DNA from 3 places in the Streptomyces sp. NPDC005706 genome. Region 3 is predicted to be linked to each of the others. Evidence: riboswitches for the same ligand, from Rfam matches in the RefSeq annotation. Region 3 holds a riboswitch; each other region holds the start of a gene.

Region 1 (3,640 bases), on a different contig from region 3:
CGGACGCGCGCGTGCAGATCACCGGCGGGGCCGGCCACGACGACTCGGGCCTGCTGCTCCTGGCGCCGGGGGAGTCGTACACCACCCCCGTCTTCGCGGGTCTGTGGAGCGACGGCGGCTTCGGCGGGGCCAGCCGGACCTGGCACGCCTACCAGCGCGCGCATGTGATCCCGGACGCCGAGCGGGACCGGCCGGTGCTGTTCAACTCCTGGGAGGCGACGTTCTTCGACATCTCCGAAGAGCAGCAGGCGGCGCTCGCCCGGCGCGCGGCCGGCATCGGCGTCGAGCTGTTCGTCGTCGACGACGGCTGGTTCGGGGCCCGCACCAGCGACCGGGCCGGGCTCGGCGACTGGACCCCCAATCCCGACCGGTTCCCGCACGGCCTCAAGCCCCTGGCGGAGCAGGTGCACGGCCTCGGCATGCGGTTCGGCATCTGGGTCGAGCCCGAGATGGTCAACCCGGACAGCGAGCTGTACCGGGCCCACCCCGACTGGGTGCAGTACCAGCCGGGCCGCAGACGGACGGAACTGCGCAACCAGCTCGTCCTCAACCTCGCCCGGGAGGACGTCCAGGAGTACCTGTGGGAGCGGCTGGACACCCTGCTGTCCGGCGCCCCCATCGACTATGTGAAGTGGGACTTCAACCGCTGCTTCACCGACGCCGGCTGGCCGGGGGAGCCGTACCCGCAGCGCCTGTGGGTCGACCACGTCCGCGCGCTGTACGCCCTGCTGGACCGGCTGCGCGCCGCCCACCCCCGGGTCGCCTTCGAGTCGTGCTCGGGTGGCGGCGGCCGGATCGACCTCGGCGTGCTGAGCCGCACCGACCAGGTGTGGACCTCCGACAACACCGACCCGCTCGACCGGCTCGCCATCCAGCACGGCTTCAGCCAGATCCACCCCGCGCGCGTGATGGCGGCCTGGGTCACCGACAGCCCGAACACGCAGCTCAACGGCAGGACCAGCTCCCTGCGCTTCCGGTTCGTCAGCTCCATGGCGGGTGTGCTCGGTATCGGCGGCGACCTCACCGAGTGGACCGACGAGGAACTGGCCGAAGCCGGGGAGTGGGTGGCCCTCCACAAGGAGATCCGGCCGCTCGTCCAGCAGGGCGACCTGTACCGGCTGCGGCCTCCGACGGGCGGCCTGAGCGCCGTCCAGTACGTGCTGGGGGACGAGGCGGTGGTCCTGGCCTGCCTCCAGACGCAGAGCTACGGAGAGCCGGTACCGCGCGTACGGCTGCGCGGACTCGACGCGACGGCATCGTACGAATGCCGCGAAACGGGCGAAGTTCACCGAGGTGCCGTTCTGCTGCACCACGGACTGCCGACCGGGCTGCACGGCGATCTGGACGCGGCAGTTTTCCGCCTGCGCCGTATCTGACCCTTATGTCCTGACTGACCCCTTCGTTACAACTCGGTGTGGAATGGGGGCGCCTGGGGGAGTGGCGCGTGAGGAGCGTCATAGCCGTGACCGTCCGCTGTTCGTCATGTCCACCTAATCCCCAAGCGGATACGGCAACTTGACCCGACCGCGCGGGTGCGAATTCACGCACCGTGACCACGAATATCCCATTTGGATCTTCTGGCACGTGAACGCCGGGAATCGGTCGCTTGTTTCCGCGCGTCGGGCTCGCTTACGTTCGCCATCAATCCGGACGGAACGCCGAATCCTGCCGCCGCCCGGAGTCCCACACACATGACCCGTGCGCGGCAGGAGCGGGGGACCCAACAGGTACGACTGCCTGTCCCGGTCTCCGCGACAGGCTCGGGGTGCAGCCGCGCACCGCGCGGCCGGGCAGCTCCAGCCCGAACCCGACAGCTCACCCCGCAGGCGCCGGAGAGGAATGCGTCATGCCCGCGAAGGGTAAGCACCGCCGTCCCAAGACTCAGCGTTTCACCCGTTCCGTCGCCGTCGCCGGAACCGGCGGTGCCGCACTGGCCCTGCCCCTGCTGGGTGCCACCGGAGCGCACGCCGTCACCGCGCAGCCCGTCTCCGGAAAGACCGTGCAGTCCGTGGCGAAGACGGCGGCCGGGAAGACCGCCGCGCAGCAGGCCTCCGGCGTTCGCACCTACACGGTGAAGTCCGGCGACTGCCTCGCGAAGATCGCCGGCGAGCAGCACGTGAGCGGGGGCTGGCACCGGCTCTACGCGGACAACCGGCAGACCGTCGGCGAGAATCCGGCCCTGATCCACCCGGGTCTGAGGCTGTCGCTCGGCAAGAAGGCCGCCGCCCCGACCCGCGCCGAGTCCCCCGCCCCCGCGCAGCCTTCGAAGGCCCGCGCGGAGGCCCCGGCGAAGGCCGCCCGGTACACCCCCGCGACCCCCGCCGTCCAAGCGTCTCCGGTGGCCCAGGCCACCAAGGTCGCCCCGGCGTCTCCGGTGGCCCAGGCCACCAAGGTCGCCCCGGCGTCTCCGGTGGCCCAGGCCACCCAGGCGGCCCCCGCCACCGGCTACAACCTCCCGGTCGCCGCGCCCACCGTCGGCACCGCGTACCACGTGGCGGGCAGCATGTGGTCCAGCGGCTACCACACGGGCGTCGACTTCGTCGTCCCCACCGGCACCTCCCTCAAGGCCGTCGGCGCCGGCACCGTCGTCTCCGCCGGCTGGGGCGGCGCGTACGGCAACCAGGTCGTCATCAAGCTGAACGACGGCTACTACGCCCAGTACGCCCACCTCTCGCAGCTCTCGGTGTCGGCCGGTCAGACGGTGACCCCGGGGCAGCAGGTCGGCCTGTCCGGCGCCACCGGCAACGTGACCGGCCCGCACCTGCACTTCGAGATCCGCACCACGCCGAACTACGGCTCGGACGTGGACCCGGTCGCCTACCTCCGCTCGCACGGCGTCGCCCTCTGAGCCACCGGCGCCGAGGGACGCGCTCCTCACGACCACCTGCCTGACACGCCTCCGAAGGCCGGACCCCCGATCCCCGGGTCCGGCCTTCGGTGTGTCCGGACGGTCCCCGTACCGGCCGTATTCCTGGGTTGGCAATTTCTTTAAGGGTGTCTCATCTCACCGCTAGTCAACCCCTGCCTACGGTCGCGTAAGTCACATCCAAAGGTGAATCATGGTCCGACGTGGCAGACGATTCGAAGAGTGACAACACATCAGTGATCGGGTCGTACGTGGCGGTGGGGGACAGCTTCACCGAGGGCGTCGGCGACCCCGGGCCCGACGGGGCGTTCGTCGGCTGGGCCGACCGGTTCGCGGTCCTGCTCGCCGACCGGCGGCCCGAGGGCGACTTCAAGTACACCAACCTCGCGGTCCGCGGGAAGCTGCTCGACCAGATCGTCGAGCACCAGCTTCCCAGGGCCGTCGAACTGGCCCCGGACCTCGTCTCCTTCTGTGCGGGCGGCAACGACATCATCCGGCCGGGCACCGACCCCGACGAGGTGGCCGAGCGCTTCGAGCGGGCCCTCGCCCCCCTCGCGGCGGCCGCGGGCACGGTGATGGTGACGACCGGCTTCGACACCCGGGGCGTGCCGGTGCTCAAGCATCTGCGCGGCAAGATCGCCACCTACAACGGGCACGTCCGCGCCATCGCCGACCGGTACGGCTGCCCCGTGCTCGACCTTTGGTCCCTGAGGTCCGTCCAGGACCGCAGGGCCTGGGACAACGACCGGCTGCACCTCTCGCCCGAGGGGCACA
Region 2 (3,640 bases), on a different contig from region 3:
CGCCGACGGCACCGGGGTGCTGGCGGCCGCCGGCGTGGACGTCGTCCTGCTCCCCGAGTACGAGGGCCCGGCCAAGGCGCCGAACGCCCATCTGCTGCCCTGAGCGGCACCGCGCGGAAACGTGTGTGCGGAGCACCCCCAGGGATGGCGTATGCTTGAGACACAACGACGCGGGGTGGAGCAGCTCGGTAGCTCGCTGGGCTCATAACCCAGAGGTCGCAGGTTCAAATCCTGTCCCCGCTACTGAAGACTCAGGGCCGGAATCCAGTACATGGATTCCGGCCCTGAGTGTTTCCCGCCCGGCTCCCGCCGGACACCGAGGGAGCCGCGCCCACAAGGCGAGTGGCGTACGTCACAGCAGGTCATCCGCTCGGGCCACAGCAGTCGCCCGCCTCCCGGGCTCCCGCCACGCTGGTCGTACGTCGAGGACACGGGAGACCAGCAGTGCGCCCTGGTGAGGTGGAGGAGAGCCCGTACGCCAGGGCGGGCGACAGATTCCCCGGCGGACCCGCACCGGACCCGGACCCGGACCCGGACCCGGACCCGGACCCGGGCCCCGGCACCGGCCCCGCGCCCCTGCCGCCGGAGCGGTGCCGCCGCCCCGTCGCGCGCACCCTGCCCCACGCCCTCTCCCTCCTGCTCATCGCCGGCGGGCTGCTGTACGACCTGCTCACCCCGCGCGACTTCACCGCCGTGCCCTTCTTCACCGCCGCTCCGCTGGTCGCCGCGCCCCTGGCCTCGCTGCGCACCACGCTCCTCACCGGGCTGGCCGCCCTGGCCGCCACCTATGTGGTGCACGCCCACTTCGGCCCGGGCCTGGACGTCAACACCGTCACCCAGATCGTCACCGTGGCCACGGTCGCCCTGCTGGCCGTCGTCATCAACCGGGTCGTACGCCTCGGCGACCGGCGGCTCGCCTCCGTCCGGGAGATCGCCGAGGCTGCCCAGCGGGCCGTGCTGCCCGAGCCCGCTCCCCGCATCGCCGGCCTCGACATCGCGGCCCGGTACGAGGCGGCGCAGGAGGGCGCGTTCATCGGCGGCGACCTGTACGCGGTGCAGGACGGCCCGCACGGCGTACGGCTGGTCGTCGGGGACGTGCGCGGCAAGGGGATGGGCGCGGTCGCCGCCGTCGCCGTGGTGATCGGGGCGTTCCGGGAGGCCGCCGAGCACGAGGCCACGCTGGAGGCGGTCGCCGGGCGGCTGGAGCGGGCGCTGGCCCGCGAGGGCACCCGGCGCGGCGTCGACGCGCTGGAGGGCTTCACCACCGTCGTCCTCGCCGAACTGCCCCACGGCGAAGGGGTGGTGCGGGTCGTCAACCGCGGCCATCCGCCGCCCCTGCTGCTGCACGCCGACGGCACGCTGCGCGCCCTGACCGCGGACGAGCCCGCGCTGCCGCTCGGCATGGGCGACCTCGGCCGGTGGCCCGACCGCGCGGCCGAGTACCGCTTCCCGGACGGTTCCACCCTGCTGCTGTTCACCGACGGCCTCACCGAGGCCCGTGACGCCCACGGCCGGTTCTACGATCCGGTGCGCCGGCTCGCCGGGCGCCGCTTCCCCGACCCGCCCACTCTGCTCACCCGGCTCGCCGCGGAGGTCAGGCGGCACTCCGGGGGCGGCATGGCGGACGACATGGCGCTGCTGGCCGTACGCCGACCCGGGGCGGATGTGACCAACAGTGATCGGACGGCAGCCCTCCGCTTCACTGCTGAGTCACCATCAAAAACTCCGTGACTCCTGAATGCGGGTCAACTCGCCCGTTTTTCACGGCCGTGCGGCGTACGTCCACTCTCGGAAACGTTAATGATCAAGCCGAACGGCTTGGAATCTCACAGGTGGGTCTATTAACGTTCGATAACGCAGCGCGGTCGTCCCAGCCGTCACAAGAGGCGGCTCCGTGCGCACGCGCCGAATCCCGCAAGGGAACCGGGGAACCACCACCTTGGGGTGAATCACGCGGATGCCACCGTGAACCGATCCGGTTCTCGGTACGTATACGCGCGTAGGAGACCTTCCTGCTCCGAACCCGTCAGCTAACCCGGTAGGCGGAGGAAGGAAAGGAGTACGCCCGCGTGGCGTCCAACCGGCCTGCCCCCGAAGCCCCATACGTGCCCAGCCAGCGTGACACCGAAACATTCGGCTACGGCGGCTACAGCGCCGAAGAGGGTCCCTGGGAGGAATGGAACCCCACCGAGGAGTCCGTCCGCCCCGTACGCGGCCGGCACCGCGTCGCCAAGCAGCGCGGCGGACTCGCCCGCAGCTCCACCGTCCTCGGCGTCGGCGTCATAGCGGCAGTCGGCGCGGGCGGCATGGCCAGCGCCCACACCGGCAAGCCGCCGGTGTCCATCTCGATGCCCGACCTGCCCTCCGTCGGCTCCCTGTTCGACGACGACCACTCCGAGGCGTCCAAGGCCACCACGGCCTCGCTCAGCTCGGTCGGCACCACCGCCGCCGACAGTGAGCAGGACGCATCCGACGCGGGGGAGACCCTGCGCAACAGGATCATGGCGCAGGCCGAGCAGCAGCAGAGCAAGGCCGACTCCACGGCCACCGCGGCAGCGGCCGCCGCCGCCGGGCAGAAGGCCGCCGACGCGGCCGCCGAGGCGCAGAAGGAGGCCAAGGCCGAGGCCGAGGCCAAGGCCGCCGAGGCCAAGAAGGAGGCCGAGGCCGCCGCCAAGAAGAAGGCCGAGGAGGAGCGGCTGGCCGCGCTGGCCAAGCAGTACACGCTGCCGACGTCCTCGTACACGATCACCTCGACCTTCGGCCAGGCCGGTTCGATGTGGTCCTCCGGCTACCACACCGGCCTCGACTTCGCCGCGCCCACCGGCACGCTGATCAAGGCCATCCACAGCGGCACCGTCACCGAGGCGGGCTGGGCCGGCGCCTACGGCTACCGCACCGTCCTCACCCTCGACGACGGCACCGAGCTCTGGTTCTGCCACCAGTCCTCGATCAGCGTCTCCGCCGGCCAGAAGGTCAGCACCGGCGACGTCATCGGACGTGTCGGCGCCACCGGCAACGTCACCGGCCCGCACCTGCACCTGGAGGTCCACCCCGGCGGCGCTGCCACCGGCATCGACCCGATGGCGTGGCTGCACGGCAAGGGCCTCAATCCCTGAGCCCGGCCCGGGCCTCCTGAGCCCGGCATCCGGCATCTCGATCCAGCAGCCCTGACGCCCCCGGCGTCAGGGCTGCGGCCGTGTTCACACACCGTTCGCACGGTCCCGGAATGGGCGGTACCGGGGTGATCGTTGTAACCGGACATGACTGCTTCTCTGCGCAAACTCGGCTCCTCCGACCTCGAGGTCTTCCCGCTCGCCCTCGGCGGCAACGTCTTCGGCTGGACCGCCGACGAGAAGACCTCCTTCGCCGTCCTCGACGCCTACACGGCGGCCGGCGGCAACTTCGTCGACACCGCCGACTCCTACTCGGCGTGGATCGAGGGCAACGAGGGCGGCGAGTCGGAGACGATCATCGGCAAGTGGCTCAAGGCCCGCGGCAACCGCTCCGACGTCGTCGTCGCTACCAAGGTCAGCCAGCACCCGGAGTACCAGGGCCTCACCGCGGCCAACATCAAGGCCGCCGCCGACGCCTCGCTGCGCCGCCTGGACACCGACTACATCGACCTCTACTACACGCACTT
Region 3 (3,640 bases):
TCTGCATGGGCCCCAGGGTACGGCTCGCGTACGGCGACGTCGCGAGGCAGTCTGTGGAGGGCGACAAGCCGGATCGAGGCCGCGATCCGGCGGCGGCACCGCGGCGGGACGCAGGACCGCCCGGGGCACGCTTCACGATATGGGAAACTGGTCTAGACAACCCTGAACACCGAAGGGCAGCAACACATGGCTGAGCGCCGCGTCAACGTCGGCTGGGCCGAGGGCCTCCACGCCCGCCCCGCCTCCATCTTCGTCCGAGCCGCCACGGCCACAGGCGTCCCGGTGACGATCGCCAAGGCCGGGGGCAACCCCGTCAACGCGGCCTCCATGCTGGCCGTCCTGGGTCTGGGCGCCCAGGGCGGCGAGGAGATCGTCCTCGCCTCCGACGCCGAGGGCGCGGACATCGCCCTGGACCGTCTGGCCAAGCTGGTCGCCGAGGGCCTCGAGGAACTGCCCGAGACGGTCTGAGCCCTGGCTCACGAGAAACACCGGAGCCGTGCCGTCCTTTCCGGGCGGCACGGCTCCGGTGTTTCACCGATTATTCCGGTGCGCGGGAAATCCGGGCACCGGAAATACCCCGCCCCGAAATTCCCTCTTCTTTGTATACGGCCCCCGTGTTAATTACGCGGGCTCGACATGTTTACAACGTGTTGCGAAGTCCTCACACGGTCCGGGCGACCCCCGCCGCCGGAAAAACGCAACCGGTGCGCGGCCGTCGCGCGCTCAGTGTGCAGCGCCGTGACGGCACGCGCGCGTTCGCCGTCGCCACGCGCCACCGCGTCCACGATCGCGCCGTGCTCGGCCCAGGAGTCCACCGGGCTCGGCGGGGCCACCACCGCGTACATCCAGGCGATCTTGTGCCGGAGCTGGGTCAGCATCGACGTCAGCGAAGGGCTGCCGGACGCCTGGGAGAGCGTCTCGTGGAACCAGCCCCCCAGCGCGCGCAGATCCTCGCTGTTGCCCCTCCTGGCCCGCTCCTGCCCCAGCCTGACCAGGCCGCGCAGCACCTTCAGATGGGCCTCGGTACGCCGCTGGGCGGCACGGGCGGCGCCGAGCGGCTCCAGGAGCATGCGCATCTCCAGCAGGTCGGCGGCCTCCTGCTCGGTCGGCTCGGCCACGCACGCGCCCGCGTGCCGCCGGGTCACCACGAAGCCCTCCGCCTCCAGGGTGCGCAGCGCCTCACGGACGGGGACGCGCGAGACGCCGTAGCGGCGGGCCAGGACTTCCTCGGTGAGCCGGCCGCCTCGCTCATGGACACCCGCGACGATGTCGTCCCGGATCGCCGTGCACACCGAGTGCGCCGGAATACGCATGACCGACCTCCGCCTTGATCCCCGTGAAACGCCGACGATGGACGTGTTGATCCGTGACTCTATTCCAAGGGAGCGGAATTTCCGACGGCGGGCCGGAATCCATGCATATTTTTTGGCCGACCGCGCCGTCACGCATAGCTGAAAACCGCGAAAGCCCCGGCTCGGTGAGCCGGGGCTTTCGGATGTCCGCGCGGGACGGGGTCAGACGTGCACGCCGTGCTTGCGGAGGTAGGCGATGGGGTCGACGTCCGAGCCGTAGTCGGGGGAGGTACGGGCCTCGAAGTGCAGGTGCGGGCCGGTGACGTTGCCGGTCGCGCCGGACAGGCCGATCTGCTGGCCCGGAATCACCTTCTGACCCACCGTGACTCCGATGGACGACAGGTGCCCGTACTGGGTGTACATGCCGTCGGCCATCCGGATCACGATCTCGTTGCCGTACGCCCCGCCCCAGCCGGTGGAGACGACGGTGCCGGCGCCGACCGCGTGCACGGAGGTGCCGCTGGCGGCGTGGAAGTCGATGCCCGTGTGCGAGCCGGAGGACCACAGGGAGCTGCTGGCCTGGTAGGCCGTGGAGACGTACGAGTGCACGATCGGGGCGACGAAGGCGTTCAGGCGCTTGCGCTCGGCCTCACGGGCGGCGCGCGCCGCGGCCTCGCGTTCCTTCTTCGCCTCGGCGGCGGCCGCCTTGGCGGCGGCCTCCTCGGCCGCCTGCCGCTCGGCGGCCTGGGTCTGAGCGGCGGCCTGCTCGTCGATCTGCTCGGCGACGTCGTCGCTCACACTGATCACCGGAGTGAGGCCGGTCTGCTCGACGGGCTTCTCCGCGGCGAGCGCCGGCGAGGCCGCGAGGGTGCCGATGACACCGGTGGTGGTGAGGGCTGCGACACCCGCCGCCTGAGCGGTGGTGCGCTTGACGCGGCCGGGCTTGCGGTGCTTCCCGGAGGCGCACATGAACGCCATGAAGTGGCTGGTCCTTTCCTTCCCTCTCGCCTACCGGGTTAGCTGACGGGTTCGGAGCAGGAAGGTCTCCTACGGACCCCCTCGCTCGCGCGCGGGCGTCCGATTCACCCCAGGGACTGCGATGGGTCCCCGGCTCCCCTGGCTCGCGCCGTACGGGGACTCGGCGATGACTGTCCGGTGCCGCGGACGCGGCGCACTGCCTGACGGACAGCCCGGAAGACGCTAAGCGGGCCGGTCCCCGGCGCCCAAACGAATCCGTGATTTTGTAGCGCATCCCACAGGGCAGACAGGCAACCTCTGCCCCAATTCGGACATCTGAACAAGGACGGTTCACCCGTTTCGGGAAGGACCGCACACACGAGGGGGACCTGACGGCCCGTCGGCCGCGAGGTCCCCACGCGCGCGTGACGCCGTCCGGCCGCTACTCGGCGGCGACGACGGTGACTTCGCCGATGCCGAGCGCCTCCACGGGCTCCTTGATCTGCGCCGCGTCACCGACGAGGACCGTCACCAGGCCGTCCACCGGGAAGGCGCTGACGACCGCCGCGGTGGCCTCCACGGTGCCGGTGGCCGCGAGCTGCTGATACAGCGTCGCCTGGAAGTCGTCGGGCAGGTGCTGCTCGACCTGGTCGGCCAGGGTGCTCGCGACGGCCGCCGCGGTCTCGTACTTCAGCGGCGCCACCCCGACCAGGTTCTGCACGGCGACGTCCCGCTCGGCGTCGGTCAGGCCCTCGGCCGCGAGGGTGCGCAGCACCTTCCACAGGTCGTCGAGCGCCGGGCCGGTGTTCGGGGTGTCCACGGAGCCGCTGATGGCGAGCATCGCGGCGCCGGTGCCGTCCGGGGCGGACCGCAGGACCTGCCCGAAGGCGCGCACGCCGTAGGTGTAGCCCTTCTCCTCGCGCAGGACGCGGTCCAGGCGGGAGGTGAGCGTGCCGCCGAGGCAGTAGGTGCCGAGCACCTGGGCGGGCCACACCCGGTCGTGCCGGTCGGGGCCGATCCGGCCGATGAGGAGCTGCGTCTGGACGGCGCCGGGCCGGTCGACGATGACGACCCGGCCGGTGTCGTCGGCGGTCACCGGCGGCACCGGGCGCGGCTCGGCGGGGGTGCCGGTCCAGGCGCCCAGGGTGTCGGCGAGCAGGGCGTCCAGATCGGTGCCGGTGAGGTCGCCGACCACGACCGCGGTCGCGGTCGCGGGACGGACATGCCGGTCGTAGAAGGCACGGACCGCGGCCGCGTCGATCTTCTCGACCGTCTCCTCGGTGCCCTGGCGCGGCCGCGACATGCGCGCGGTGGCCGGGAACAGCTCCCTGGAGAGCTCCTTGGCGGCGCGGCGGGAGGGGTTGGCCAGCTCGTGCGGGATCTCGTCCAGC

The links. A riboswitch is a leader RNA that binds a small molecule or an ion and turns the genes downstream of it on or off. The one in region 3 is predicted to bind cyclic di-AMP.
Region 1: it holds a riboswitch for cyclic di-AMP, as region 3 does, so the genes downstream of both, ABZ478_RS28790 (peptidoglycan DD-metalloendopeptidase family protein) here and ABZ478_RS27735 (M23 family metallopeptidase) in region 3, are expected to answer to the same signal.
Region 2: it holds a riboswitch for cyclic di-AMP, as region 3 does, so the genes downstream of both, ABZ478_RS24110 (M23 family metallopeptidase) here and ABZ478_RS27735 (M23 family metallopeptidase) in region 3, are expected to answer to the same signal.

Annotation. Positions count from the first base shown of each region.
Region 1 covers NZ_JBEXYS010000023.1:111,697-115,336, reverse strand. Annotated here, with positions in the region: gene ABZ478_RS28795 (alpha-galactosidase) at 1-1,376, shown strand, start outside; cyclic di-AMP (ydaO/yuaA leader) riboswitch at 1,647-1,842, shown strand; gene ABZ478_RS28790 (peptidoglycan DD-metalloendopeptidase family protein) at 1,847-2,848, shown strand; gene ABZ478_RS28785 (SGNH/GDSL hydrolase family protein) at 3,103-3,640, shown strand, end outside.
Region 2 covers NZ_JBEXYS010000016.1:18,031-21,670, reverse strand. Annotated here, with positions in the region: gene ABZ478_RS24125 (dihydrofolate reductase family protein) at 1-103, shown strand, start outside; tRNA gene ABZ478_RS24120 (tRNA-Met) at 170-243, shown strand; gene ABZ478_RS24115 (PP2C family protein-serine/threonine phosphatase) at 445-1,731, shown strand; cyclic di-AMP (ydaO/yuaA leader) riboswitch at 1,894-2,062, shown strand; gene ABZ478_RS24110 (M23 family metallopeptidase) at 2,070-3,116, shown strand; gene ABZ478_RS24105 (aldo/keto reductase) at 3,261-3,640, shown strand, end outside.
Region 3 covers NZ_JBEXYS010000021.1:116,672-120,311, reverse strand. Annotated here, with positions in the region: gene ABZ478_RS27750 (GNAT family N-acetyltransferase) at 1-7, opposite strand, end outside; gene ABZ478_RS27745 (HPr family phosphocarrier protein) at 187-468, shown strand; gene ABZ478_RS27740 (GntR family transcriptional regulator) at 618-1,313, opposite strand; gene ABZ478_RS27735 (M23 family metallopeptidase) at 1,515-2,270, opposite strand; cyclic di-AMP (ydaO/yuaA leader) riboswitch at 2,283-2,446, opposite strand; gene ABZ478_RS27730 (pitrilysin family protein) at 2,692-3,640, opposite strand, start outside.